DNA from 4 places in the Bradyrhizobium sp. I1.14.4 genome. Region 1 is predicted to be linked to each of the others. Evidence: predicted binding sites of a transcription regulator. Region 1 holds the regulator's gene; each other region holds the start of a gene.
What was found. The regulator PhoB, encoded in region 1, activates phosphate uptake and scavenging genes when phosphate is short. The targets are predictions, from matches to a motif close to TGTCATNNANCTGTCAT.
Positions count from the first base shown of each region.

Region 2: the regulator PhoB is predicted to act here: its motif matches at 2,265-2,281, upstream of ABIB78_RS36070 (UDP-2,3-diacylglucosamine diphosphatase).
Region 3: the regulator PhoB is predicted to act here: its motif matches at 4,872-4,888, upstream of ugpB (sn-glycerol-3-phosphate ABC transporter substrate-binding protein UgpB).
Region 4: the regulator PhoB is predicted to act here: its motif matches at 3,493-3,509, upstream of ppk2 (polyphosphate kinase 2).

Region 1 is NZ_JBNDLA010000011.1:54,734-61,990, reverse strand. Features, by position in the region: gene pstA (phosphate ABC transporter permease PstA) at 1-673, shown strand, start outside; gene pstB (phosphate ABC transporter ATP-binding protein PstB) at 670-1,488, shown strand; gene phoU (phosphate signaling complex protein PhoU) at 1,596-2,312, shown strand; gene phoB (phosphate regulon transcriptional regulator PhoB) at 2,443-3,153, shown strand; gene ABIB78_RS22375 (GcrA family cell cycle regulator) at 3,354-3,866, opposite strand; gene ABIB78_RS22370 (aspartate aminotransferase family protein) at 4,366-5,574, shown strand; gene argF (ornithine carbamoyltransferase) at 5,574-6,500, shown strand; gene ABIB78_RS22360 (Hsp33 family molecular chaperone) at 6,720-7,257, shown strand, end outside.
Region 2 is NZ_JBNDLA010000037.1:1,023-8,279, forward strand. Features, by position in the region: gene ABIB78_RS36055 (c-type cytochrome) at 1-713, shown strand, start outside; gene ABIB78_RS36060 (Lrp/AsnC ligand binding domain-containing protein) at 833-1,078, opposite strand; gene thiD (bifunctional hydroxymethylpyrimidine kinase/phosphomethylpyrimidine kinase) at 1,261-2,058, shown strand; gene ABIB78_RS36070 (UDP-2,3-diacylglucosamine diphosphatase) at 2,305-3,117, shown strand; gene ABIB78_RS36075 (glycosyltransferase family 4 protein) at 3,114-4,205, shown strand; gene ABIB78_RS36080 (threonine/serine dehydratase) at 4,321-5,310, shown strand; gene ABIB78_RS36085 (hypothetical protein) at 5,481-6,749, opposite strand; gene ABIB78_RS36090 (MFS transporter) at 6,825-7,257, shown strand, end outside.
Region 3 is NZ_JBNDLA010000013.1:96,142-103,398, forward strand. Features, by position in the region: gene aroA (3-phosphoshikimate 1-carboxyvinyltransferase) at 1-926, opposite strand, end outside; gene ABIB78_RS24555 (TIGR02300 family protein) at 1,072-1,479, shown strand; tRNA gene ABIB78_RS24560 (tRNA-Ala) at 1,575-1,650, shown strand; gene ABIB78_RS24565 (GIY-YIG nuclease family protein) at 1,969-2,205, shown strand; gene ABIB78_RS24570 (MarR family winged helix-turn-helix transcriptional regulator) at 2,226-2,687, opposite strand; gene ABIB78_RS24575 (organic hydroperoxide resistance protein) at 2,861-3,286, shown strand; gene ABIB78_RS24580 (CaiB/BaiF CoA transferase family protein) at 3,493-4,698, shown strand; gene ugpB (sn-glycerol-3-phosphate ABC transporter substrate-binding protein UgpB) at 4,945-6,261, shown strand; gene ugpA (sn-glycerol-3-phosphate ABC transporter permease UgpA) at 6,426-7,257, shown strand, end outside.
Region 4 is NZ_JBNDLA010000060.1:3,579-10,835, reverse strand. Features, by position in the region: gene ABIB78_RS38500 (hypothetical protein) at 129-353, shown strand; gene ABIB78_RS38495 (Spy/CpxP family protein refolding chaperone) at 548-1,663, shown strand; gene ABIB78_RS38490 (fumarylacetoacetate hydrolase family protein) at 2,255-3,427, opposite strand; gene ppk2 (polyphosphate kinase 2) at 3,576-4,508, shown strand; gene ABIB78_RS38480 (transporter substrate-binding domain-containing protein) at 4,794-5,672, shown strand; gene ABIB78_RS38475 (amino acid ABC transporter permease) at 5,801-6,469, opposite strand; gene ABIB78_RS38470 (SDR family NAD(P)-dependent oxidoreductase) at 6,560-7,257, opposite strand, start outside.

The DNA of each region.
Region 1 (7,257 bases):
ATCGACCGACGGCGGCCTTCTCAACGCCATCGTCGGCTCGATCATCATGACGGTGATCGGCGTCGGCATCGGCGCGCCGCTCGGCCTGTTCGCCGGCACCTACCTCGCCGAGTACGGCAAGCACGACAAGCTCACCTCGGTGATCCGCTTCATCAACGACATCCTGCTCAGCGCGCCTTCGATCATCATCGGCCTGTTCATCTATGGTGCGGTCGTGGTGCCGATGCGCGGCTTCTCGGCGATCGCCGGTGCGCTGGCGCTCGCCGTGATCGTGATCCCGGTCGTGCTGCGCACCACCGAGGACATGCTGCTGCTGGTGCCCAATCCGCTGCGCGAGGCGGCCTCGGCGCTCGGCCTGCCGCGTTCGCTGGTCATCAAGCGGATCGCTTATCGTGCGGCCCGATCGGGTCTGATCACCGGCGTGCTGCTGGCGACCGCCCGTGTCGCCGGCGAAACCGCGCCGCTGCTGTTCACCGCGCTGTCGAACCAGTTCTTCAGCTGGGATTTGACCAAGACGATGGCCAACCTGCCGGTGACCATCAACAACTTCGTGCAGAGCCCCTACGCCTATTGGAAAGAGCTGGCGTGGAGCGGCGCGCTGCTCATCACATTCACCGTGCTCGCGCTGAATATCGGCGCGCGTATCCTTGGTGCCGAAAGGGCCGCAAAATGACCGAGCTTTCTGTCTCCATGACTGCCGCGGGCCACGTTCCCCAGGTTCCGCTTCCGGACGCGCCCCCGAAAGTCACGGTGCGCAACCTCAACTTCTATTATGGCGAGCACCACGCGCTGAAGAACATCAACCTGACGCTCGGCACCAACCGCGTCACGGCGTTCATCGGCCCGTCCGGTTGCGGCAAGTCGACCCTGCTGCGCATCTTCAACCGGATGTATGACCTCTATCCGGGCCAGCGCGCGGTCGGCCAGCTGATGCTGGACCAGACCAACATTCTCGATCCCAAGCTCGACCTCAATTTGCTGCGTGCGCGGGTCGGCATGGTGTTCCAGAAGCCGACGCCGTTCCCGATGACGATCTACGAGAATATCGCCTTCGGCATCCGCCTCTACGAGAAGATCTCGAAGTCCGAGATGGACGACAGGGTCGAGAAGGCGCTGCGCGGCGGCGCGCTGTGGAACGAGGTCAAGGACAAGCTGAACGCCTCCGGCCTCTCGCTCTCCGGCGGCCAGCAGCAGCGCCTGTGCATCGCGCGCACCGTCGCGGTGCGTCCCGAGGTGATCCTGTTCGACGAGCCGTGCTCGGCGCTCGACCCGATCTCGACCGCCAAGGTCGAGGAGCTGATCCAGGAACTGTCCGAGGACTACACGATCGCGATCGTCACCCACAACATGCAACAGGCGGCGCGCGTCTCCGACAAGACGGCCTTCATGTATCTCGGCGAGCTGATCGAATTCGACGACACCAACAAGATATTCACCTCACCGAGCGATCGGCGCACCCAGGACTACATCACCGGCCGGTTCGGCTGACCGGCGCATGATCCGGAAAAGTGGAAACCGGTTTTCCGATCAGATCATGCTAAATTGAGGACAACGAAATCATGATCCCCGGGATCATGATTGAGGGGAGACAAGCGATGGCTTCTGAACATACCGCCAAGGCATTCGATAGCGATCTGCAGGAGTTGACCCGCCTGGTCGCCGAGATGGGCGGCCTCGTCGAGCGGATGATCACCGAGTCGGTCGACGCGCTGATCCGTCGCGACGTCGCGCTGGGCAAGCGCGTGGTCGCCGCCGACATCGAGATCGACAATTTGCAGCGCCTCATCGAAGAGCGCGCGGTGCTGACGATCGCGCGCCGCCAGCCGATGGCGATCGACCTGCGCGAGATCGTCAGTGCGATGCGCGTGGCCACCGACCTCGAGCGGATCGGCGACCTCGCCAAGAACATGGGCAAGCGCGTCGCAGCACTGGAGAGCGACTTCCAGCCGCTGAAGCTGATCCGCGGCCTCGAGCACATGACCGACCTCGTGCTGTCGCAGGTCAAGTCGGTGCTCGACGCCTATGCCGCGCACGATCTGCCGGCTGCGATGAACGTCTGGAAGGGCGACGAGGAAGTCGATGCGATCTGCACCTCGCTGTTCCGCGAACTGCTCACCTACATGATGGAGGATCCGCGCAACATCTCGTTCTGCATCCATCTGATGTTCTGCGCCAAGAACATTGAGCGGATCGGCGATCACGCCACCAACATCGCCGAGACCGTGTTCTACATGATCGAGGGCCAGCAGATCACCGACAAGCGCCCGAAGGGCGACATGACCACTTTTGCCACCACGGTGCCGGGCAACTAGGGCATGATCCGCACGTGCGGAACCGGATTGTCCTCGCGACAAAAGGCTTTCGCGGGGACCTTGCTGAAGGAAGTAAGCGTTTCGGTTTGCGTCTGGGCAACGGATCACCACACAGAAAGAACTTAAACCGATGAGCGCACGCATTCTGGTAGTCGAAGACGAGGAAGCGCTGACGACGCTGTTGCGCTACAACCTCGATGCGGAAGGCTACGATGTCGAGACCGTGGGGCGCGGCGACGATGCCGACACAAGGCTGAAGGAGCGCATTCCCGACCTCGTGGTGCTCGACTGGATGCTGCCGGGCCTGTCCGGCATCGAGCTGTGCCGCCGCCTGCGGGCGCGGCCCGAGACCAAGCAGCTTCCGATCATCATGCTGACCGCGCGCGGCGAGGAGAGCGAGCGCGTGCGCGGGCTTGCCACCGGCGCCGACGACTACATCGTCAAGCCGTTCTCGGTACCAGAGCTGCTGGCGCGGGTGAAGGGCCTGTTGCGCCGCGCGAGCCCGGAGCGGCTTGCGACCGTGCTGACCTATGGCGACATCGAGCTGGACCGCGAGAAGCGCCGCGTGGCGCGCTCGGGCCGCCCGATCGATCTCGGGCCGACCGAGTATCGCCTGCTCGAATTCTTCCTCGAGCATCCCGGCCGCGTGTTCAGCCGCGAGCAACTGCTCGACAGCGTCTGGGGCCGCGACATCTATATCGATGAGCGCACCGTCGACGTGCATATCGGCCGCCTGCGCAAGCTGCTCAATCCGGGCCGCGAGCAGGATCCGATCCGCACCGTGCGCGGCGCCGGCTACGCGCTCGACGACCGGTTTGCAAAGGCCGAGCCGCAGCCGTAACGGCCCCAAACAATCGCAGTCTCCTGGCCCGGTATGCAATCGCACTCTGGGTCTGGACCCTTGGTTCCGTCATTGCTTCGTCGCTTCAGCGCAAATTGCTCTGCAATTTTGTCGCGAGCTCCCCGCAGTGACGGCATCAACAAAAAATCCCCGCTTTCGCGGGGATTTCTTTCGTGCAGTCCAGGCTTGTTTCCCGAGTGCTACTTGATTTGTGGCTTCGCCGACGGCCGGCGGCGGTCGGCGGCGGGCTGGTAGGCAACGCGCGAGTGATGCGCGCAATAGGGCAGGCCGGCGAGCGCCTTGCCGCCGCAGAAGAAGAATTCCGGGCTCGATGGATCGCCGACCGGCCAGTGGCAGGTGGCTTCGTTGAGCTCGAGCAGTGACAGCCGTTGGCTCATCGGCACCACATTATCGTAGGAGATCGGATCGGACTCCATCTCGACCTCGAAGGCGTGCGCGAGCGCCGTGTTGCCGCGCGAAACAGGGCGCGCCACCCGCATCATGTGCTGGGCGGGGCGGGCCTTGCGCTGCCGTGGCGCGGCCGTGGAGGGAGCCTTGGCGCGGCCGGAGAGGCCAAGCCGATGTACTTTGCCGATCACGGCGTTTCGCGTCACATTGCCAAGTTCCGCGGCGATCTGGCTGGCCGAGAGGCCGGATTCCCAGAGCTTCTTCAGCTGTTCGACGCGATCGTCGGACCAGGTCAATACAGTCATCGCATTCTTCCTTTCGCGGAGCGCCGGCCAGTCATTGGAGCGGGCGCTGCGAGCCAATCTGGATAAAAATCCCAGCGGCCAGAATCCCTTAGCCCTCGCCGGGCGCGGTCTTGCGCCCGAACGTTTACGTGAGACACGAAGGCTACTTAGAGGGTCCAGTACTGCCGCACGAGATGTCGTACCCGACAGGCCAAACGCTACAATATGGCGTGACTCTGGCGCAAGAGTCCGCGGCCGTGCGTCCACATGTTCCCACAAAGTTAAGCATTGCGGTGAGGCTTTTCCACCGCACCGGAATGCTCCGGATTGCGCTCGTTTCGCATTGCAGGAAGACCGGCAAAGGCCGGCTTCTGGCGATTGACAGTTACTGGCCGCAGCATAGAATGTTTGGCACGTGCCGCCCGCAAAGGCGGCACGTTTTGTTTTCCGAAGCTGGCTGTTGCTGCGCTGGCGTCAAGGCGCGCGGCAATTTGTTGGCTTCAAACCGTCAGTGAACGCCATGACCAACAGTGCCTCGTCGCATCTGCTCCCCGTCTTCGCCAGGGTCGATCTGGGCTTCGAGCGCGGTGAGGGCGCCTGGCTGATCGCAACCAACGGCGATCGCTATCTCGATTTCACCTCGGGCGTCGCGGTGAACGCGCTCGGGCATGCGCATCCGCATCTGGTCAAGGCGCTGCAGGAGCAGGCGACCAAGCTCTGGCACATGTCGAACCTGTTCAAGAGCCCGGACGGCGAGGTGCTCGCCGCGCGGCTGTGCGAGCAGAGCTTTGCCGACTTCGTGTTCTTCTGCAATTCCGGCGCGGAAGCGATGGAGGGCGTGATCAAGCTGGTCCGCCACTATCACTTCTCCAAGGGCCATCCCGAGCGCTACCGCATCATCACCTTCGAAGGCGCCTTCCACGGCCGCACGCTGGGTACGCTCGCTGCGACCGGTGCGGCGAAATATCTCGAAGGCTTCGGTCCGCCGATGGACGGCTTCGACCAGGTGCCGCATGGCGATATCGAGGCGGTGAAGAAGGCGATCGGCCCGCACACCGCCGGCATCCTGATCGAGCCGGTGCAGGGCGAGGGCGGCGTGCGTTCGGCGCCGCAGGCCTTCTTCAAGGCATTGCGCGCGCTTTGCGACGAGCATGGCCTGCTGCTCGCATTCGACGAGGTGCAGACCGGCATGGGCCGCACCGGCGAATTGTTTGCCTACAAGCGCACGGGTGTCACGCCGGACGTGATGTCGCTGGCGAAGGCGCTCGGCGGCGGCTTCCCGATCGGGGCGGTGCTGGCGACCGCGCAGGCAGCGGCCGGCATGGCGCCGGGCTCGCACGGCTCGACCTTCGGCGGCAATCCGCTCGCGGTCGCGGCCGCCAATGCCGTGCTCGACGTCATGCTCAAGCCCGGTTTCTTCGACCACGTGCAGAAGATGTCGCTGCTGCTCAAGCAGAAGCTCGCTTCCGTCGTCGACCGCTATCCCGGCGTGCTATCGGAGGTGCGCGGCGAGGGCCTGTTGATCGGCGTCAAGGCCGTGGTGCCGTCGGGCGACCTGGTCGCCGCGCTGCGCAACGAGAAGCTGCTCACTGTCGGCGCCGGCGACAATGTGGTGCGGTTCCTCGCGCCCCTGATTGTCACCGAGGCCGAGATCGACCAGTCGATCGTCTCGCTCGAGCGCGCCTGCTCCGTGCTATCGGCGGCGCTGCCGAAGAAGGCGGCAGGGTGATGAGCAAGCAGGTCCGTCACTTCCTCGATATCAACGAGCTGCCGCTCGCCGAACTGCGCAACATGCTCTCCGCCGGAGCCGCCATGAAGGCGAAGCTGAAGGCACATGAGAAGGGCAGGAAGCCGCTCGAAGGCAAGACGCTGGCGATGATCTTCGAGCGCCCGTCGACCCGTACCCGGGTGTCATTCGACGTCGGCATGCGCCAGCTCGGCGGTGAATCCATCATGCTGACCGGCGCCGAGATGCAGCTCGGCCGCGGCGAGACCATCGCCGACACCGCGCGCGTGCTGTCGCGCTATGTCGATGCGATCATGATCCGCATCCTCAATCATGACGCGCTGCTCGAGCTCGCAGCCCACGCCACCGTGCCCGTCATCAATGGCCTGACCCGGCGTTCGCATCCCTGCCAGGTGATGGCCGACCTCATGACCTATGAGGAGAATCGCGGCTCGATCGAGGGTAAGACGGTGGCCTGGACCGGCGACGACAACAACGTGCTGGCTTCCTGGGCCCACGCCGCCGAGCGCTTCAAGTTCAACCTCAACATCGCGACGCCTCCCGAGCTCTCGCCGAAGAAGCCGATACGCGACTGGATCAAGGCGACCGGCGCTTCGATCATGCTCGGCACCGACCCGGAAGCGGCCGTGCGCGGCGCCGATTGCGTCGTCACCGACACCTGGGTGTCGATGGGTGACAAGGAGGGCGAGCACCGCCACAATGTGCTGCGGCCCTATCAGGTCAATGCCAAGCTGATGTCGCTTGCCAAGCCGGACGCACTCTTCATGCACTGCCTGCCCGCGCATCGCGGCGAGGAGGTCACCGACGAGGTGATCGACGGGCCGCAATCCGTGGTGTTCGACGAGGCGGAAAATCGCCTGCATGCGCAGAAGGGCATTCTGGCGTGGTGTTTCGACGCGGTCGCGTAAGCACCAACGCTGTCGTCCCGGGCAAGCGTAGCGCGACCCGGGACCCAAAACCACCGCCGTCAATTGTTGTGAGGGCTGCGGCCACAGCCGGCTACATCGACTGACAGTGGTGGTTATGGGTCTCTGCTCCAGTGCGCAATTGCGCACAAGGCAGGGACGACGAATTCGCGTTTGAGTGAACCCCTTTATTTCATGGTCCGAGACCCCAGATAGAGCGCCATGGTTTCACAATCCCCCGACATCAAAATCCAGGCCGAGACGCCCATTCGCGCGCCGTCGGCGGTTCCTGTCGACGATGCCGTGCTGGCCTTCGAGGTCGGCGCGCTGGACTTGCGCGGCCGGCTGACCCGGCTCGGCCCCGCGCTCGACGAGATCCTGCACAAGCACGATTATCCGCCGGCGGTCGGCAAGCTGCTCGGTGAGGCCATCGTGCTCACCACGCTGCTCGGCTCGTCTGTCAAGTTCGAGGGCCGTTTCATCCTGCAGACCCGGACCGAAGGTCCGGTCTCGCTGCTGATCGTTGATTTTCAGGCGCCCGACCGGCTGCGTGCCTATGCGCGCTATGACGTGGCGCGTCTCAACGAGGGGCAGACCTCGGGTGAGCTGCTCGGCAAGGGCCACCTTGCGATGACGATCGATCAGGGCTCGAACACCAGCCGCTACCAGGGGCTGGTCGCGCTCGACGGCGGCGGCCTGGAAGAGGCGGCCCACGAATATTTCCTGCGCTCGGAGCAGATTCCGACGCGGGTGCGGCTTG
Region 2 (7,257 bases), on a different contig from region 1:
CGATACCGTCGCCGTTCGGCACGTTCTACGCGCCGAACATCTCGCCCGACCCGAATGACGGCATCGGCCGCTGGAGCGAGGCCGACTTCGTCACCGCGGTCATGAAGGGCACCTCGCCGTCAGGCGCGCACTATTTCCCGGCGTTTCCCTACACGTCCTATCAGCACGCCAAGGTCAAGGACGTGCGCGACCTCTTCGCCTATCTGAAGACCTTGCCGCCGGTTGCCGGCAAGGTGCGCGATCACGATTTGCCATTTCCCTTCAACATCAGGCGCAATGTCGGCGTCTGGAAATTCCTGTTCATGGACGGCAAGCCGTTCATCGCGGATGCGAGCCGGTCGGCGCAGTGGTATCGCGGCGCCTATCTTGTCAACAGCCTTGGCCATTGCGCCGAGTGCCACAGCCCGCGGAATTTCCTCGGCGGCATCGTCAGCGGGCAGCGCTTCGCCGGCGGCCCGGATCCGGAGCGCGAGGGCTGGGTGCCCAACATCACGGAGAAGGGGCTGTCCGACTGGAGCGTAAAGGACATCGCCTATTTCCTCGAGAGCGGGCAGATGCCGGACGGCGATAGCGCCGGTGGATCGATGGTACGCGTGATCCGCAACACCTCGCAGCTCTCATCGTCCGATCGCGCCGCGATCGCCGAGTACATCAAGTCGCTGCCGCCGGTCGAGGGGCCGCCGAAGCCGAAGAAGCCCGAGAAGCCGTCCTAAGGGCACGATCAGATCATGTTGGATCGCGCCTTAGGTCCTTGCTCGAGCATGATTTCCGTGCAAACGCGTTCGGCGTCTGTCGCGAGGGAAAACCGCTTCGCACTTTTCCCGATCATGCTCTACTTCGCGCCGAACGCCTTGAAGGTGATGATGGTGAGGGTATCCTGGATGCCCGGGATCACCTGAACCTTCTCGTTGATGAAATGGCCGATGTCGGTGTCGTGGTCGACGTAGAACTTGACCAGGAGATCGTAATTGCCCGCGGTGGAATAGATCTCGGACGCAATCTCGGCCTCCGCCAGCGCGTTCGCGACGGTGTAGGACTGGCCGAGCTTGCATTTGATCTGGACGAAGAAAGGAACCATCAAAGTCGTCTCCGGGGATTTCCGCGACTATAGGCCAAAAACAGGCGGCCAACGCAAGGGGTCAAGTCAAGGCCAACTCGCGGTAAAGTCAGGCGAACTTGCTGCCGATGGGCGGCCGCGCTAGGACAGGCGATGGTGTTATTGCTGAGCGTCTCATCCGTATCAACCGCCGGTGCTGCACAATGACGCCGGTCGCGCTCACCATTGCCGGCTCGGATTCCTCGGGTGGGGCGGGTATCCAGGCCGACCTCAAGAGCTTTGCCGCGCTCGGGGTCTATGGCGCCTCCGCCATCACGGCGCTGACCGCGCAGAACACCACGGGGGTCAGCGGCATCCATCCGGTGCCCGCTTCATTCGTCACGGCCCAGATCGATGCCGTCTTCTCCGACCTCAAAGTCGGCGCGGTCAAGATCGGCATGGTGGCGCAGGCCGAGACGATCGCGGCGATCGCCGCTGGGCTGAAGCGCTGGGCGCCGCGCCACATCGTGCTCGATCCGGTGATGGTCGCAACCTCGGGCGATCGGCTGCTCGCCGCCGAGGCTGTCGATGCGCTGAAGACCCTGCTGTTTCCGCTGGCGTCGCTGATCACGCCGAACCTGTCGGAAGCGGCGGCGCTCTTGAACGAGCCGGTCGCTTCGAGCGAGGCCGACGTCGAGCGACAGGGCAAGCGATTGCTGGCGATGGGATGTCGCGCGGTGCTGGTCAAGGGTGGCCATGGGCATGGTGCGGAGAGCATCGACTATCTGATCGATGGCGAGCGCAGCATCGCGCTGTCAGCGCCGCGCATTGCGACCGCCAACACGCATGGCACCGGCTGCTCACTGTCGTCGGCGATCGCGGCGGGGCTCGCCAAGGGTGAGGCGATGGAGACCGCTGTGCGCAACGCCAAGGCCTGGATCACCGAAGCGATCGCCGCCGCCGATCGCTTCGCGGTCGGGCACGGCCACGGTCCCGTGCATCACTTCCACAAATATTACTGAAGCTGCGTAGCCGCGTAGCAATCTGCATCGTCATACCCGACAACTGCACGCGTTGTTCCACTGCGATATGCAGGCAACACAACGCCTGTTCCACACACCCGCGCCCGCCCATGTCGCCAGATTGTCGCACGCCGCTGTTATCCGCTGTGGAGGGGGCGTGCTGCTGATTCTCGTTAACTGTTAGTGAGGCCTTGGGTCGCGGGGATCGTCATCGCCTTGTCACAGGAATCCGGTAGGTGCACAGGCATGGGAAGTGACTCCTTGAGTGAAGAAAGCCCCGAGCGGCGCTTTCGCACTTTGTTTATCTCCGATGTCCATCTCGGAGCCCGCGGTTCGCAAGCTGACCGCCTGCTGGACTTCCTCCGCTCTCACGATGCCGACACGATCTACCTCGTTGGTGATATCGTCGACGGCTGGGCGCTGAAGTCGAACTGGTACTGGCCGCAGACCCACAACGATTTCGTGCAGAAGATGCTGCGCAAGGCGCGCAAGGGCGCCAAGGTGATTTACGTCCCGGGCAACCACGACGAGTTCCTGCGCAAATATTACGGCACGCATTTCGGCGGTATCGACGTGGTGGAGAACACTGTTCACACCGGTGCCGACGGCAAGCGCTACCTGGTGATCCACGGCGACATCTTCGACCTCGTGGTGCAGAATGCGCGTTGGCTCGCCCATCTCGGCGACAAGGCCTATGACTTCGCGATCCAGATGAATCGCTTCGTCAACTTCTTCCGCAAGATGTTCGGCGTGCCGTACTGGTCGCTGTCGCAATGGGCCAAGCTGAAGGTCAAAAAGGCGGTGAACTATATCGGCGCGTTCGAAGCGACGCTTGCCGGCGAGGCGCGGCGTCATGGCTGCGACGGCGTGATCTGCGGCCACATCCACTACGCGACGATCCATGACGAGCATGGCATCCGCTACATGAATTGCGGCGACTGGGTGGAGAGCTGCACCGCGCTCGCCGAACATGAGGACGGCCATTTCGAGATCATCACCTGGACCGATCCGGTGCGCCGGATCGCGCCAGTCCCGCGAGTGACGGCACGCGCTGCATGACGCATATCCTGGTCGCGACCGATGCGTGGCATCCCCAGGTAAACGGGGTTGTCCGCACGCTGACCATGATGGCGCAGGCGGCGGAATCGCTCGGCGTCGAGGTGAGCTTCCTGACGCCGGACTCGTTCCGCACCTTCGCGATGCCGAGCTATCGCGATCTGAGGCTGGCGCTGCCGTACCAGGCCAAGGTCGCCAGCCTGATCGAGGCGGCGAAGCCCGACAGCATCCATATCGCGACCGAAGGCCCGATCGGGCTTTCGGTCCGCCGCTATTGCCGCAGGCGCGGCCTGCCGTTTACGACGAGCTTCCACACCCGCTTTCCGGAATATGTCTCGGCACGCACGCCGGTCCCGGAAGCCTGGGTGTGGCGGGCGTTGCGCTGGTTCCACAGGCCGAGCCGGGCGGTGATGGCCGCCACCCCGGCGCTGGCAGCCGAGCTGCGCCAGCGCGGCTTCCGCAACGTGGTGCTGTGGTCGCGCGGCGTCGATACCGCGCTGTTCCATCCGCGCGATGTCGATCTCTGCCTGCCGCAGCCGGTCTACCTCAGTGTCGGCCGGGTGGCGGTGGAGAAGAATCTCGAGGCATTTCTCGAACTTGATCTGCCCGGCACGAAGGTCGTGGTCGGCGACGGCCCGGCGCGGGTGGCGCTGGAGCGGAAACATCCGGAAGCCGTCTTCCTCGGCGCCCGCCACGGCGAAGAACTGGCGGAGATCTACGCGGCCGCCGACGTGTTCGTGTTCCCGAGCCGGACCGATACCTTCGGCCTGGTGCTGCTCGAGGCATTGGCGAGCGGCCTGCCGGTTGCCGCTTTTCCGGTCACCGGCCCCCGCGACGTGATCGGCGCCGCCCCGGTCGGCGTCCTCGACGACGACCTGCGCCATGCCTGCCTGGAGGCGCTCAGCATCCCGCGGCAGGCCTGCGTCGATTTCGCCGCGCTCCACACCTGGCAGGCGTCGGCCCGGGTGTTCATCGATCGCTGCATGAACGTCCGCCCCGCTGCACCGGACGGCGAGGGGGAAGTATTCGAATTCGGTGCCGAGGAGCACCATTTCGCGGTCCTGCCGGCCAGCCAGCCGACCTCACGCTAGATAACTCACGCGCCTTTGTTTTGACGCGTTTCTTCACGCGAACCGGTACCCACTTCGCTCGAAAGCGCTATGAAGCGTCTTGCCGGGCAGCCCGGCGCCGCGATACAAATCGTGGATGACGGACACCGTTCTAAATCCACCCGTCGCTGCCGCGGACATCGATGCCGCCGCAAGGGTGGTCGCGCCGTTCGCGGTGCGCACGCCGCTGCTGACCTTTCCCGTTCTCAATGAACGCGTCGGCACCCAGGTCTTCCTCAAGCCCGAGATGCTGCAGCGGACCGGATCGTTCAAATTCCGCGGCGCCTTCAACAAGCTCGCCTCGATCCCGCAGGACAAGCGGAGTGGCGGTGTCGTGGCGTTCTCCTCGGGCAACCATGCCCAGGGCGTTGCCGCGGCGGCCAAGATCCTCAACATGCAGGCGACCATCGTGATGCCTGCGGACTCACCGATCACCAAGCGCGAGCGGACCAAGTCTTATGGCGCCGAGGTCGTGCTGTACGATCGCGATCGCGACGACCGCGAGGCGATCGCCAACGGCATCGCCGGCAAGCGCGGCGCGACGCTGGTGCGCCCCTATGACGATCCCTTCGTGATCGCGGGCCAGGGCACCGCCGGCCGCGAGGTCGCCGAGGACATGGCGGCGCTCGGGCTCGTGCCCGATATCGTGGTTGCGCCGGCCTCGGGCGGCGGCTTGATCGCGGGCGTTGCCACCGCAATAAAGGCGAAATTCCCGCAGGCCCAGGTGATCGTCGCCGAGCCCGCAGGCTATGACGATCACGCTCTGTCGCTCAAGGTCGGCCATCGCGAGGCGCATCCGGTCGCGGCGCGCACCATCTGCGATGCGCTGATGGCGATGATTCCAGGCGAACTGACCTTCGCCATCAACAGCAAGCTGCTCGCAAATGGCGTCAGCGTCTCCGATGATGAGGTCGGCGCAGCCGTTGCGTTTGCCTATCGCGAGCTGAAGCTCGTGGTCGAGCCCGGCGGCGCGGTCGGACTTGCCGCGCTGCTGGCGGGGCGGATCGACGCCAAGGGCAAGAACGTCGTCATCGTGCTCTCGGGCGGCAATGTCGATGCCGACCTGTTTGCGAAGCTCGTCGCCTGACGCCAATTGTTTGAGAACGAGCGGGCGCAGGGCGGTGGTCGCTCTGACCCGGCTCGTTGCGCGGCTCCGTCGATCAGTGCCTGAAGCCGCCATGATGGCCGCCGCTCATTCCAACGCCGTCCTTCAGACGGCTATGCCTGGCAATGACGAAAAGCGAACTGCGCCACCGCTTACGAGAAGAACGCGATCTTCTCGGCCTGGCTCATGCGGCGGAACGGCGCGAGCGGATCGTTGGCCGCGACACTCGGCTTTTTCAGAAGGCCACTGGCGATGATGGTCGAGCCGAGTGAGACTTCTGCTGCGGGAACAGCGGTAGCCTCAACGGCGGGTGGGAGAGGCGGCGGCACGGCCGCCGGAGCCGCTGCAATCGGCGCTGCAGCGGCCGGTGGGAGCTCGACCTTGAACTCAACCTTCGGCTCGGGCGCCGGTGCAGGCTCGGGCTGGGCTGCCGGTGCAACCATCTCGGGGTCGGCAGCCATCGCCTCGGCGACCCGCATCTCCTCGGCAGCGTGCATCTCTTCGGCGATCGCCGCTTCGTCGATCGGATCGGGCGCGCCCATCTCCATCGCGATGCGGTCGAGCACCGCTTCGTCATGGGCGTCGGCGGCGTCGCCGGCAACGCGGGCGAGTTCTGCGGCCTCGGCTTCGGCCAGTGCGGCCTCCGCCTTGATCCATGCTTCGCTCGGCTCCGGCATGGCGGCAGTCTCAATGCTCCGCGTTGCAACGGTCTCCTGAGGCGGCGCTGGCGGCGTAGCGGCCACAGTAGCATCGGGGACGGCGCGATCGGCGGCCGTGCTTTCGGCCACCGGTGGCGGCGAGGGGGCGGCAGCGGGCGGCTCCGCTACCGGTGCTTCGGCCACATCAGGTTCGGATGCTGGCGTCGCCGCCTTGTCCGGATCGAATTCGCTGAGCCGGCGGGCCAGCGCCGCGAAGGCGGCATCCAGCACGGTCTTGGCGTCGTCCATCGAGACCTCGGCGGCACCGGCCTCGATCGCGCTGACCTGCGAATCGATGATGTCGCAGATCCGGCCATCATTGCCGATTTCGCGCAGCCGCCAGGAGATCTCTCGAATCACCCGCACGCCCTTGCGTACCGGCGCGAGGTTCTGCTCGAAGCTGATGCCGTCGAGCGCGGCGATGGCGGACGCTTGGGCCGCCTCGATCGCACCACGCAGGGCGGCCAGCGCCTGCGCCAGCTGCTCGTCCCTGATCGCGTCTGCGGCAGCCTGCCGCTGCGTGCTCAGGCTTTCCTCGATTCGCGCGACGGCATCGAGCACCATGCGGGTATCGGCATTGCGGTTGCGCTTGGCATATTCGCCGAGGAACCAGCGGCCCCGCGATGTCTCCATGAAGGCCGCGCTGATCGCAGCATAGTCCTCCTCGCTCGGCAGGGCCGCGCGGGCGGATATCGGCGACAGGGCGAATGCTTCTTCGGCCATCACAATCTCTCCGCGCAAATCACTGCGCGTTACGCTAACGATCACCACGATATCGCGCGAATCGCAATTGAATTGATGTCTTCCGAATCACAAATCCCCATCGCAGCAAAGGTTGCATCGCGGCGATTCGCTGTCAGCCTTGCGGCATTCTATGCCACGCTGTTCGGCATGACCGGGGTCCATCTGCCGTTTTTCACGGTGTGGCTAAAGGCGGTCGGCATCGATGCCACCTGGATCGGCATCATCACGGCGGTGCCGCCGGTGACGCGGTTCACCGTCCTGCCGCTGGTCACCGCGGCGGCGGAGCGGCGCCAGATGCTGCGCGGCGCGATCATCGCCACCGGCTTTGCGACCGCGTTGGGCTTTGCCGTGATCGGCACCCAGCACCAGCCGTTCGTGCTGCTCGCGGTCTATGCGCTGACCTGCTGCGTCTGGACGCCGATGGTGCCGCTCACCGACGCCTATGCGCTGCGCGGCGTCAGGCAATTTGGCCTCAGCTACGGACCGC
Region 3 (7,257 bases), on a different contig from region 1:
CGCACGCGCAACTGCGCCATCGGCTCGCCGGCATCGCCGCGCACGCCGCTCTCCTCGATCGAGGCGCCCATTTCGCGCAGCGTGGTGAACAGCCCGGTGCGCAGCGGATTGGTCATCACGTCGGAGAACACGACGTCGGACCCGTCGACGATCAGCGCCGCCACGATCGGGAACGACGCCGAAGACGGATCGGCGGGCACCACGACGTCTGCACCGTGCAGCTCGGGCTCGCCGTTCAGCGAGATCCTGCGGCCGTGGCCGCCTTCCTTTTCCGAGGAGATCTCGGCGCCGAAATGCTTCAGCATCAGCTCGGTATGATCACGGCTCGCCTCCTGCTCGATGACCGTGGTGATGCCAGGCGCGGACAGGCCCGCCAGCAGCACCGCGGACTTGATCTGGGCCGAGGCGACCGGCGTCTTGTAGACGATCGGCACCGGATAGCGGGCGCCGTGCAGCGTCAGCGGCAGCCTGCCGCCCTCCCGGATGTCACTGGTCCGGGCCCCCATCAGTTCCAACGGGTCGAGAATGCGACGCATCGGCCGCGAGCGCAGCGAGGCGTCGCCATCGAAGACGGCCGCGATCGGACAGCCGGCGACGGCCCCCATCACCAGCCGGCAGCCGGTGCCGGAATTGCCGAAATCGAGCGGGACGGAAGGTTGGGCGAAGCCGCCGACCCCGACGCCGGAGACCGACCAGGTAAATGGCGCCGTCCGCTCCACTTTCGCGCCCAGCGCCCGCATGGATTTGGCCGTATTGAGCACGTCCTCGCCTTCCAGAAGGCCGGAAATGCGGGTTTCTCCGACCGAAAGCGCCCCCAGGATCAGGGCGCGGTGGGAGATCGATTTGTCGCCGGGAACGCGGACCTTGCCGGCCAGGGGGCCGCAGGCGCGCGCTTCCAGCGGGGTCGGGGTGTCAGAATGGGCCAAGATTGTGTCCTCTCGCGCCGGCGCAGGTATCACATAGGCAACACCGCGTCACGCGCCCGTCACTTGCGTGCAAACCGCTATTGACAGCGGCTCCTCAACTAGCCAAGTGAAGCTCCGTTTTTCAGCAAAATTCTGGGATTACCACGTGGCCAAGTCCGAGCTCGGAACCAAGCGCATTTGCCCAACCACGGGCAAGAAATTCTATGACCTCAACAAGAACCCGGTGATTTCGCCCTACACCGGCGAGGTCGTGCCGATCGCGCCCGTGGCCCCGCCGCGGGGTCGTGGCGCCCCCGTCAGTTCGCCTGCGACCGCCGCCGAGATGCCCGAGGCAGCCGAGACCGAAGAGTTGGTCTCGCTCGAGGAAGCCGATGCCGAGGAGAACACCGGGAAAGTCAAGGCCGTGGTTCCCGAATCCGAGGACGACATTGAGGTCGACGAAACCATCGACGACGACGACGACGACGATTCCACCTTCATCGCCGACGAGGAAGAGGGCGATGAGGACGTGACCGACATCATTGGTGACGTCGGCGGCGACGAAGAGACTTGAGATCGGCGCCGATCTATGATCAACGGTGCTGCCGCGCGAGTCGTCCAGGCCGCGCGGGCCAGGATTGATCCCCCAGGATCATCCCAACTGGATAAGGGGCCATAGCTCAGCTGGGAGAGCGCTTGCATGGCATGCAAGAGGTCGGCGGTTCGATCCCGCCTGGCTCCACCAGCCTTCGCTCGCTTCGCGAGCTTCGGCTGGGCAAGCCCGGGAAGTCCATCGTAGCGAAGTGAGCGAAGGCTGCCCCGCCATAGCCCAAAGGGCGACGGCGGGCCGAAGCAAGCTGCTTCTACTACTTCCGATTACCGATGCATTGTTCCGCAGAAACTCGCTCGCTTCGCGAGCTTCGGCCGGGCAAGCCCGGGAAGTCCCTCGTAGCGAAGCGAACGAAGGCTGCCCCGCCATAGCCCGAAGGCGACGGCGGGCTGAGGCACGGCGTTTTCTGCGAGTTCCGATTGCTGATGTATCCTTTCTACGGAGGGATACGCCATGAAATATGTCTACATTCTCGAAAGTCTCGATGCCGAGCATTTCTACGTCGGCATAACCGACGACGTGCACGCTCGTCTGGCAAAGCATAACGCGAGGGAGGTCCCGCATACCTCGAAGTATGGGCCCTGGCGGCTGAGAACCTATATCGCTTTCAGCGACGAACGGCTCGCCATTGCATTCGAACGCTATCTAAAGTCCGGCTCGGGACGGGCATTCGCAAAGAAGCATTTCTGACCCGCAAGTCGCCGCGCCCCCTAATCGCCCAGCACCGCATTCAGCCGGTCGCGCAGCGCCACGATCTCATCCTTCATCGCCAGCAATTCGCCGACCGAGCAGGCCGAGGCCGCGAGGATCGACTGCGGGACGGCCTTCGCCTTTTCGCGCAGCGCCTGGCCCTGTGGCGTCAGCGCGATCAGCACCACCCGCTCGTCTTCGGTGCTGCGGGTCCGCTTGACCAGCTCCGCCGCCTCCAGCCGCTTCAGCAGCGGCGTCAGCGTGCCGGAATCCAGAAACAGGCGCTCGCCGAGGTCTTTCACCGGCACGTCGTCGCGCTCCCATAGCGCCAGCATCACGAGATACTGCGGATAGGTCAGCCCGAGCCGGTCGAGCAGCGGCTTGTAAACGCGGTTGAAGGCGTGTGCGGTCGAATAGACCGCAAAGCAGATCTGGTTATCGAGCCGCAGCGCCTGATCCGCCGCCGTCTGTTTCCTGACCATGATTCCCATCGAAGCCATCTCGTTTCCGGGTCATTCTGGGCTCACGGGACCGCGGATTCAATTGCGAACAATTAAATGTGAGGCCGCATATTTTATATTGTGCACAATCTATTTGCGTGCAATACACAAAGCGTCGAATTCAAAGCGAAGTCCAAACCCAAAGGGAGACCACGATGTCTGTGAACGTGCTCTACAAGACCAGCGCCAAGGCAACCGGCGGCCGCGACGGCCATGCGGCAACGCTCGACGGCGCGCTCGACGTCAAGCTCACGACCCCGAAGGAGCTCGGTGGCGGCGGTGGCGCCGGCAACAATCCAGAGCAGCTGTTCGCGGCCGGCTATGCCGCCTGCTTCATCGGCGCCATGAAGTTCGTGGCCTCGCAGGGCGGACCGAAGGTTCCCGCCGACGCCTCGGTCACCTCGACCGTCGGCATCGGCCCGCGCTCGGAAGGCGGCTTTGGCCTCGCGGTCGACCTCGTCGTCTCGCTGCCCGGCCTTTCCCGCACTGAGGCCGAAGCACTGGTCGAAAAGGCCCACCACGTGTGCCCCTATTCCAACGCGACCCGCGGCAATGTCGACGTCAAGCTAAGCGTCGTCTAATTCACCTTGCGCCAATAGTCCGCCACATCGGCGTGGCGGACTATTACGTTGTCGACGAACCACTGCATTTCAGATGCCGGTTCGCTTGGCGAACGCACGCGCGGCCCGCTGCATGGGCCTGCGCCGACGGAAGCATTGCTGCCTCGCCTGAAGACCGTTAGCTCTGGGACCTCGTTTTCGAACCCAACTGAGCGAAGGTTGTTTCCATGAATACCCCAGCGGCTACGGGCGCGATGACCGGACTGCGCGTGATCGATCTGACGCGCGTGCTCGGCGGCCCGTATTGCACCCAGATTCTCGCCGACCACGGCGCCGACGTGATCAAGGTCGAGCCGCCCGCCGGCGACGAGGTGCGCGACTGGGGCCCTCCCTTCCACGAGGAAGACGCGGCCTATTTCGTCGGCATCAACCGCAACAAGCGCTCGATCGGCCTCGACCTCGCCTCCGAGGGCGGCCGCGTGGTGCTGATGAAGATGCTCGAGACGGCCGACGTGCTGATCGAGAACTTCAAGCCGGGCACACTCGACAAATGGGGCATCGGCAACGACGTGCTGCGCGCGAAATTTCCGCACCTCGTGCATTGCCGGATCTCCGGCTTCGGCGCCGACGGCCCGCGCGGCGGCAATCCCGGCTATGACGCGATCATCCAGGCGATGACCGGCATGATCGCGGCCACCGGCTCGCCGGAGAGCGGCCCGATGCGCATCGGCGTGCCATTGGTTGACATCACCACCGGGCTCTACGCGGCGATCGGCATCCTGATGGCGCTGTCGGAGCGGCAGCGCTCGGGGCTCGGCCAGTTCATCGAGACGACGCTGTACGAGACCGGGCTTGCGATCATGCATCCGCACGCCGCGAACTATTTCATGCATGGCAAGCCGCCGTCGCTCACCGGCAACGAGCATCCCAACCTCGTGCCCTACGCGATCTTCCCGACCAGGACCGACAACATCTTCATCGGCGTCGGCAATGACGGCACCTTCCGCAAGCTCGCCAAGGAGATCAGCAAGCCCGAGCTCGGCACCGATCCGCGCTTTGCCCGCAACAAGGATCGCATCGCCAACCGCGATGCGCTGCGCCTCGAGCTTGCCGCGGTGTTCAGCCAGCACGAGGCCGAACCGCTCTGCAACCGGCTGCTCGCCGCCGGCCTGCCGGCAGGCCCGGTGCAGAAGATCGACCAGGCGCTGACCAACCCGCACACCATCCATCGCGGCGACGTCATCGAAAAGGATTGGTACAAGGGCGTCGCCTCGCCGATCCGCCTCGAGCGCACCAAGCCGAGCCTGCGCCGCACGCCGCCGAAGTTCAGCCAGCACGCCGCGGAAGTGCTGGGCGAGTTCGGCTACTCCAGGGACGAGATCAACAGCCTGGTTGAAAAGGGCGTGGTCTGCGGTCCCCAGCGCAAGCGCTAGATCGTTTCGAGCGAATCGGGCACCGGGTCGCGTCAACGCAGCGCGACCAGCCATCGACACTGCGGTGCAACGTCGCGTCCGGCGTTGCACCGCACGGACGCGGCTACGATCTCCGCCTTTTTTACCGCTTCCCTTTGCCTCGACTTCCCCCCTACCATGACTTTCGATTATACGGTCATTTGAACGTCATCCGGCGCTGTTAACGCGCGCAACGAAAGACGATGTTCCAACCGGGAGGGGCTTTTGATGATTTTTCGACGACTCGGCGCTGCTGCGGCAGCCGCTGCCACACTTGTATTCGCGTCGCCTGCGTTTGCGGTGACGGAGATTCAGTGGTGGCACGCGATGACCGGCGCCAACAATGACGTCATCGTCAAGCTGGCCAGCGACTTCAACGCCTCGCAGTCCGACTACAAGGTGATCCCGACCTACAAGGGCGGCTACGCCGACACCATGAACGCCGGCATCGCCGCATTCCGCGCCGGCAACGCGCCGCACATCATGCAAGTGTTTGAGGTCGGCACCGCGACGATGATGGCCGCCACCGGCGCCGTCAAACCAGTCTACAAGCTGATGGCCGACGCCGGCGAGAAGTTCGATCCGAGCGTCTATCTGCCCGCGATCACCGGCTACTACTCGACCACGAAGGGCGAGATGCTGTCATTCCCCTTCAACTCGTCGTCCACCGTGATGTGGGTCAATCTCGACGCGCTGAAGAAAGCCAACATCACGGAGATCCCGAAGACCTGGCCGCAGGTGTTCGAGGACGCCAAGAAGCTGAAGACGGCCGGCTACACCACCTGCGGCTTCTCCGGCTCCTGGGTCACCTGGGTCAATCTCGAGCAGCTCTCGGCCTGGCACAACGTGCCGCTGGCCAGCAAGGCTAACGGCCTCGACAGCTTCGACACCGTGCTCGAGTTCAACGGCCCGCTGCAGGTCAAGCATCTCGAGAACCTGGTCGAGTTGCAGAAGGACAAGACCTACGACTACGCCGGCCGCACCAACACCGGCGAAGGCCGCTTCACCTCGGGCGAGTGCCCGATCTACCTGACCTCGTCGGCCTTCTTCGGCAACGTCAAGGCGCAGGCCAAGTTCAACTTCACCGCCGCGCCGATGCCCTATTATCCCGACGTCAAGGGTGCGCCGCAGAACTCGATCATCGGCGGCGCCTCGCTCTGGGTGATGGGCGGCAAGTCGGCCGACGAATACAAGGGCGTGGCCAAGTTCCTGACCTTCCTCTCGGACACCGACCGCCAGATCTGGATCCACAAGGCCTCGGGCTATCTGCCGATCACCAAGGCGGCCTACGCCAAGGCCAAGGCGGAAGGCTTCTACAAGGACCAGCCCTATCTGGAGACCCCGCTGCTCGAGCTCACCAACAAGGAGCCGACCGAGAATTCCCGTGGTCTGCGCCTCGGCAACATGGTGCAGCTGCGCGACATGTGGTCGGAGGAGATCGAACAGGCACTGGCCGGCAAGAAGACCGCGAAGCAGGCGCTCGACTCGGCCGTCGAGCGCGGCAACCAGATGCTCCGGCAGTTTGAAAAGACCGCCGTCCGCTGACATGATGCCTTCGGGCATGATCCGGAAAAGTGCGCCGCGGTTTTCCGAAAAGATCATGCCCAAACAACGAGCCAAAGCGCGATGACGATTCAACCTAATCTCATCGCGCTTTAGGGCCATCAACCGGCTGGCCGCGACAAGCGGCCTGCCACTTTTCTCAGATCATGCAAAAGCAAGCGACTTTTCAATCAAAGCTGTTGCCTTACGCGCTGGTTGCCCCGCAACTCGCGGTCGTCCTGATCTTTTTCTACTGGCCGGCCGTGCAGGCGGTGATCCAATCCTTCCTGCTGCAGGACGCTTTCGGCCTTTCCACCACCTTCGTCTGGTTCGAGAACTATCTCGATCTGTTCAAGGAGCCGGCCTATTTTGCCGCGATCATCAGGACCTTCGCGTTCTCATTCGCGATCGCGGTGTCCTCGCTGTCGTTTGCGCTACTGCTCGCGGTGATGGCCGACAAGCCGCTGCGCGGCTCGACGCTCTACCGCACGCTGCTGATCTGGCCCTACGCCGTCGCCCCGCCGGTGGTCGGCGTGCTCTGGGTGTTCATGCTGCACCCCTCGCTCGGCGTGCTGTCGCGCTATCTGCGCGGCATGGGCATTGACTGGAATCCGCTGCTCGACGGCGATCAGGCGGCGGCCCTGATCATCCTCGCCGCGGCCTGGAAGCAGATCTCCTACAATTTCCTGTTCTTCCTCGCGGGGCTGCAGAGCATCCCGAAGAGCGTGATCGAGGCCGCCGCGATCGACGGCGCCCGCCCGATGCGGCGGTTCTGGACCGTGATCTTCCCGCTGCTGTCGCCAACTATCTTCTTCCTGCTGGTCATCAACATCGTCTACGCCTTCTTCGACACCTTCGGCATCATCGACACCATGACCCGCGGCGGTCCCGGCAAGGCGACCGAAACGCTGGTCTACAAGGTCTATACGGACGGCCTGCTCGGCGGCAATCTCGGCTCCTCGGCCGCGCAGTCGGTCATCCTGATGGTCATCGTCGTCA
Region 4 (7,257 bases), on a different contig from region 1:
CAGGCATCACTGAGTATCCGAAGGGTAAGGACAGATGTCGAGGGTTGCCCGCAGCAGACACACGGTGTTGACGTTCGCCGCGATCCTTGCAGTCGCGGCATCGACCGCGCTGTTCGCAGGCAGCGCCTATGCCGCTCGCAGTGGCGGCGGCGGCGGACACGGCGGCGGAGGTCATGGCGGTGGCGGCTTTCATGGTGGCGGGGGCGGATTTCATGGTGGCGGCGGTGGCTTTCATGGGGGCGGAGGCGGCTTCCACGGTGGCGGTTTCCACGGTGGCGGATTTCACGCCAGCGGCGCTCGTGGCGGCGGCTTTCACACCATTCATCCCGCGGCAAGGGCCGGGACGAGAGTGAGCGGCGGCTCCGGCGCGCGCCATTCCCAATTCCGTCCCGCCGCTCGCGCCGCACGCGTCGGGCCGAGCGCAGCTGCCGGCCGTCATGCCGCCTCGCCCGCCGCGACGCGGCACAATGCGAGCGTGGTGGGCCACTCGTTGGCCTCGCATCAGATCCGCAGCGCACTCCAGAGACCGGGCGGCCTGCGCAATCCGATGACGCGCGCCGCGATCACGACGGCCGCCGCCGGAGCCGCGTGGAACCATCAGAACGGCGGTTGGTGGGGCCATCCGCATGGCGGCTACGGCTGGGTCGGCCCGGTCTTCTGGCCGTACGCCTATTACGATCTCTATGACTACACCTGGTGGGGCTGGGGCTACGACCCGTACTTCTGGGATTACGGCTATGGTGATCTCTATGCCGGTCTGTTCGGTCCGTACGACTACGACGCCTTGAGCGGCTATGCCTATTACTTGCCGGGCTATGCCGGTCCCCCGCCGCCCGCCACGGGTCGATCGCGCGCCACCGGTCAAACCACAACCCTTAGCGACATGTGCGGCAGCGACAGAAGCGATATCGCAGGCTTCCCCATCGAGCAATTCCGCAGCGCCATTCAGCCCAATGCGGAGCAGAGCGCAGCGCTCGACGACCTCGCCAGCGCATCGCAGAAGGCGTCCGCGACCATTCTCAACTCATGCCCCAAGGACGTCCCGTTGACCGCGCCGAGCCGCCTCGCCGCGATGCAGCAGCGCCTCCAGGCCATGCGCGACGCGGTCGGCATCCTTGAGCCGGCACTGGAGAAGTTCTACGGGCTGCTCAGCGACGATCAGAAGGCGAAGGTGACCGCGCTGGTGGCAGATCAGCACCGCGGCCAGCGTGAGGCGACGGCGGACAACGCCAACTGCAACGCGGCGCAGCCTGCCGCCAACGCGTGGCCCGGCGACATCATCGAACGCGATGTCAAGCCAACCGACGCGCAGCGGGCGAGCCTCGACGCCTTGCGGGATGCGGCGACAAAGGCCGAGGAGACATTGAAATCGTCTTGTCCGCCCACCGACGTGCGCACGCCACCGGCGCGCCTTGCGGCGGTCGCGGCAAGGCTCGATTCCATGCTTCAGGCGGTCGGCACCGTGCGTCCCGCCCTGGACACCTTCTACAGCGCGCTCAGCGACGAGCAGAGGGCCGCGTTCGACGCGATCGGCCCCGAGCGGGATGGCGGCAGGAGCGCGATGGCAGCGGGCGGCGACGAACCCCCGCGAAGCCATCATCGCCGCCACCATCGTCACGGCCCGAATATCGGAGGCATGATCTTCCGGATGATCGGCTTGTGAAGTGCGCCATCGCCTCGCGCGCATGGCGGTGACATCATCCAACGACAGGGCTACCAGCCGGCGCAACCAGGCTACGGCGCGATCCATATGCCAATCACGATGATTGCCAGTGAAACGGCAATCACCAGCATGTCGGTCGTGAGCCAATCGGGCATTCCACTTGACGGCTGCTCGCTCATGTCCGCGACTCCTTCTGTTCGCGTCGAGCCAATATGCTGACGCGGAGCAGCGCGAACGAGGATGAACTGGATCACATAAGGGCGCGACAAGCGGTCGCGTCGAATTCCACCGCGTTCGCGCGCCCTCAAGTTGCAGCACGCGATCGATCTGCCGCGCAGGTTTCTGAACATGTTCGACAACGCCGGCGACGCCACGAGACATTATCACGGCTAAGCCGGACGTTGTTGCCAATCGCACGACGATCCGGTCGCAGAATGCCGACAGCGCGTACTCGTCGGCGAGCTACGCCTCGTATTGCAGCGCGAAGTGCGCCGCCATTGCGAGCGAAGCGAAGCAATCCATCGTGTCGCAAGGAGAGACGTGGATTGCTTCGTCGCTTCGCTCGTCGCAATGACAATGCCGCGTTCTACGTCACAGCACCTTGCGCCGCGCGAGGTTTTTCATCAACGCGCCAACACCAAACGTCCAGGGCTCGCATTCATCGCTGTTGCGCATGCGGTTGACGAGCTCGCCGAGCTGCGGCGCTGCGATGGTGACGATGTCGTCGCGCTTGTGGGTGAAGCCCTCACCCTTGGCGTCGCGGTCCTTGACGGGTGCGAACATCGTGCCGAGGAACAGCGCGAAACCGTCGGGATATTGATGCACGGGGCCGATGGTCTGGGCGACGAGATCGGTCGGGTCACGGCTGATCTTGGAGATCGAGGAATGACCTTCGAGCACAAAGCCGTCCGCGCCCTTCACGGTGAGGCCGACATCCATCTTCCTGACGTCGTCGAGCGAGAAGGTCTGATCGAACAGCCTGAGCAGCGGGCCGATCGCGCAGGAAGCGTTGTTGTCCTTGGCCTTCGACAGCAGCAGCGCCGAGCGGCCCTCGAAATCACGCAGATTGACGTCGTTGCCGAGCGCGGCACCGACGATCTTGCCGGCGCCGGAGACGACAAGCACGACCTCCGGCTCGGGGTTGTTCCATGTCGATTTCGGATGCAGGCCCGCATCCATCCCGGTGCCGACCGATGACAGCGTCGGCGCCTTGGTGAAGACTTCGGCATCGGGGCCGATGCCGACCTCCAGATACTGGCTCCAGGCGTTCTGGTCGATCAGCACCTGCTTCAGCTTCATCGCCTGCTCGGAGCCGGGCTTCAGCTTCGAGAGATCGTCGCCGACGAGGCGCACCACCTCCTTGCGGATTGCGTCCGCCGAGGACGGATTGCCGCGCGCCCGCTCCTCGATCACGCGCTCGAGCATCGAGATCGCAAAGGTGACACCGGCGGCCTTCAGCACCTGAAGGTCGACCGGCGCGAGCAGATGCGGCCCGGCCTTGTCGCGGCCGTCGGGCGGCGTGTTGGCGAGGATCGTCTCGAAATCGTCGAGCCGCTCGCCGAGCGTGGCACGTAATGCGCCTGCGGGATCAGCTTCCTCGCACAGCGCGCTCACCGTGGGGAAGCGCGCGGTGACGTCGAACACGCCGTCACCCCGCACCGCGACCACGGCCGGCCCAGCGGCCTGCGGCAGCCAGACCCGTCCGACCAGCGTGCCGGCGGTCGCGTCCTCCGGCAGGACGTCTTTTGGCGTGAGCGAAATCATCGGCGTCTCCATTTTTGATCTTGTTATCGCTTGTTAGCACAGTCCCCGCAGCAGCGTGAAACAGCGGTCATGCCATTGTCATAGAGGGGTAACATCGCCCGTCAATGCTCCCGTCGATCCATCTAAACACACTGAAAGACGGACCTTCATGACTACCTCCGCTCTCACCGACGAAGCCGCCCGAGACGAAGCACTGCGCGCCCGCATCCATCAGGAGATGGCCGACAGTCTCGACGAGGAACTCGAGCTCGAGCTCGACGATGTCAGACTCGACGAGTTCGACCACGACGGGGCCGCCGGCAGGCCAGTGATCGACCGCAAGCTCTACTTCCGCGAACTGCTACGGCTGCAGGGCGAGTTGGTCAAGCTGCAGGACTGGGTGCAGCACGAGAAGAAGAAGGTCGTCGTGCTGTTCGAGGGACGCGATTCCGCCGGCAAGGGCGGCGTCATCAAGCGCATCACCCAGCGGCTCAACCCGCGCATCTGCCGCGTCGCAGCGCTGCCGGCACCGAACGAGCGGGAGCGCACGCAATGGTACTTCCAGCGCTATGTCTCGCATCTGCCGGCCGGCGGCGAGATCGTGCTGTTCGACCGCAGCTGGTACAACCGTGCCGGCGTCGAGAAGGTGATGGGGTTCTGCAACGACGAGCAGTATGAGGAGTTCTTCAACTCGGTGCCGGAATTCGAGCGCATGCTGATCCGCTCCGGCACCATCCTCCTGAAATACTGGTTCTCGATCACCGACGAGGAACAGGCGTTCCGCTTCAGCATGCGGATCCAGGATCCGCTGAAGCAGTGGAAGCTGAGCCCGATGGATGTCGAAGCGCGAACCCGCTGGGAGCTCTACACCAAGGCCAAGGAGACGATGCTGGAGCGCACCCACCTGCCCGACTCGCCGTGGTGGATCGTCGATGCCGTCGACAAGAAGCGCGCCCGGCTCAACTGCATCTCGCATCTGTTGAACCAGATCCCCTATCAGCAGGTCACGCACCAACCGGTGGTGCTGCCGCCGCGGGTGCGCAACCCCGACTATCACCGCGGCCCGATCCCGCCGGAGATGTACGTGCCGGGACGGTATTGAGGCTCGTCACGCCTACGCCGTCCCCCTCTCCCGCTTGTCATGCCCGGGCTTGTCCCGGGCATCCACGTCTTCGTTTCCACATGAAGAAAGAAAGACGTGGATGGCCGGGACAAGCCCGGCCATGACGTGCGGACAGATCACCGCTCGCCGCAGGCGGGGCGAGGCGGGGCAAAGTAAGAGCGACCAGCACTTGGGCAATTGCGCCTACTAATGGCGCAGCTTGCCACTATTGCTGTGGCCAAACGCCGACGCTAGGCTTCCCCGATCTGGTGCAGGGAGGCCCGCTTGACTCAATCCGACGACATCAAGATTTCCGAAGATCGCCGCGACGCGCTGCGCTATGCGCTCGGGATCGGCAGCGGCGCGGCACTCGCGGCCGCAATGGCGACCCCGGCTTCGGCGCAGACGCCTGCCGACAACACGCTCGACCGTATCAGGGCCAACAAGGTGCTGCGGATCGCCGTGCTGCCGGGCGAGCTGCCCTATTTCAACAAGGACCTCGCCGCCGGCACCTGGTCCGGCTTCTCGATCGAGATGGCCAACGACCTCGCCAGGTTGCTCGACGTCAAGCTGGAATATGTCGAATCGACCTATGGCAACTCGATCCTCGATCTGCAGGCCAACAAGATCGACCTCGGCTTCGCGCTCAACCCGACCCCGCAGCGCGCGCTGGTGGTGGATTTCACCAGCCTGGTGTTCCCGCATCCGTTCGGCGCGATGCTGAAGAAGGGGCTGGAGGCCAAGACCTGGGCCGACATCAACAAGCCCGAGGTGAAGATCGCGGTCGACGTCGGCTCGGCCAACGAGGCGGTGGCCCGGCGCTTTGCGCCCAACGCCACCATCAAATCGCTGAAGTCGCGCGACGAGGTGATGCTGGAAATGTCGTCGGGCCGCGTCGATTGCGTGGTCAACGCGCTGGTGCTCGGGCTGACCGCGATCGCCAAGAACCCGAACCTCGGTACCTACAAGATCCTGGCCTCGCCGTCGGTGACGATCGCGAGCGGCACGGCGGTGCGGCGCGAGGCGGACAAGCGCTGGCGCGATTTCCTGTCGGTGTGGATCGACTACAACCGCGGCATCGGCCAGATGCGCGAATGGTTCGTCAAGGGCCTCAGCCTCGCCGGCGTCAAGCCCGAGGATGTGCCGGTGGAGTTGAGTATCTAGCGAGTGATGCTCCGCCTCCATCAACTCGTCATGCCCGGGCTTGACCCGGGCATCCACGTCTTCGTTTCCACAAGAAGAAAGACGTGGATGGCCGGGGCAAGCCCGGCCATGACGGTAGTGCGAGACCTTCACACCTTGTCGTAGGTGAGCCCGCGCTCCAACCGCCTGGCCACCAGCGTCGACGGGAACAGGATCGCGAAATAGATCAGCGCCACGATGGTGTAGACCTCGAGCGGCCGGTAGGTGTCGGCGTTGATCAGCGTCGCATTGTAGACGAGATCGGGCACCGCGATGATCGAGACCAGCGAGGTGTTCTTCAGCTGCGTTACCGACTGGTTGACATAGGGCGCCATCATCGGCTTCAGCGCCTGCGGCAGGATCACGAGCCGCATCAGGCGCCAGCCGCGGAAGCCGAGTGCCTTCGCGGCGTCCCACTGCCCGACCGGCACGCTCTCGATCGAGCCGCGCACGATCTCGGCATAGAACGCGCCGCCATAGAGCGACAGCACGCTGACGGCCGCGACATGCGCCGGGATGTTGACGCCGATCACCACCGGAAAGGCGTAGTAGAACCAGATGATCTGCACCAGCAGCGGCGTGCAGCGGAACGCTTCAATGTAGGCGATCAAGAGCCAGTCGATCACGGGAATGCGCCGCAGCCGCAGCATGCCGACGATCAGGCCGATCAGCGTGCCCAGGATGATGGTGCCGATCGTGTAGGCGATGGTCCAGCCGAGCCCGAGCCAGAACAGATGGCTGTACCTGGCGAGGATCCCGAAATCCCAAACGTAGTTCATCCTGCCCCTCGACTGCCGTGCTCGCCTTGACTCCCAGCATTGCAGGCGGACTTGCGCGTGTCACGCGATGCCGGTCCGGCGAAAGTGCCGTCACATCAAGGTCAGGCCGCCATCGACCGGCAGCGTCGCGCCGGTGACGTGGCCCGCTTCCGGCGACAGCAGGAACGCGACGACGGAAGCGACCTCGTCCGGCTCGGCCAGCCGCTGCATCGGATTGGCCTTTGCGACGCGCTCCCAGGTCGCGGAATCCAGCGCGCCGAACAGGCCGGGATCCTTGCGGGTATAGCCGGGCATCACGGCATTGGCGGTTGAGCCCGACGCGGCGAGTTCGATTGCGAGCGATTTCACCAGCACTTCGAGCGCGGCCTTCGCGGCGGCCGATCCCGGATAGGTGGCGCCGGGCACGAAGCGATGCGGCCCGAAACTGGAGACCGCGACGACGCGGCCGTGCGCGCTGCGCGTGAGGTCGGGCAGCGCGGCGGCCGCGATCTCGTGGAATGCCGCCGCCATCACGGCAAAGGCGCGCTCCAGCGCCTCGCGCGGCAGGCTGGCGAATTCGCGCCGGTCGGCAAAGCCCGCGGCGTGCACGATGGTGTCGATCAACCCGAACGCGGCACGCGTTGCCGCGACCAGCGACGTGCCCGCGCCAGCGCTGGCGAGATCGCCGGTGCTGATCTCGACCTTGGCGCCCTTGCCTCGGCATTCCTCCGCAACCGAATTCAGCCGCGCGAGCCCGGAAGCCTCGGCGCCCTGTCCATGCAGCATCAGGCATTGGCCGTGTCCGGCGA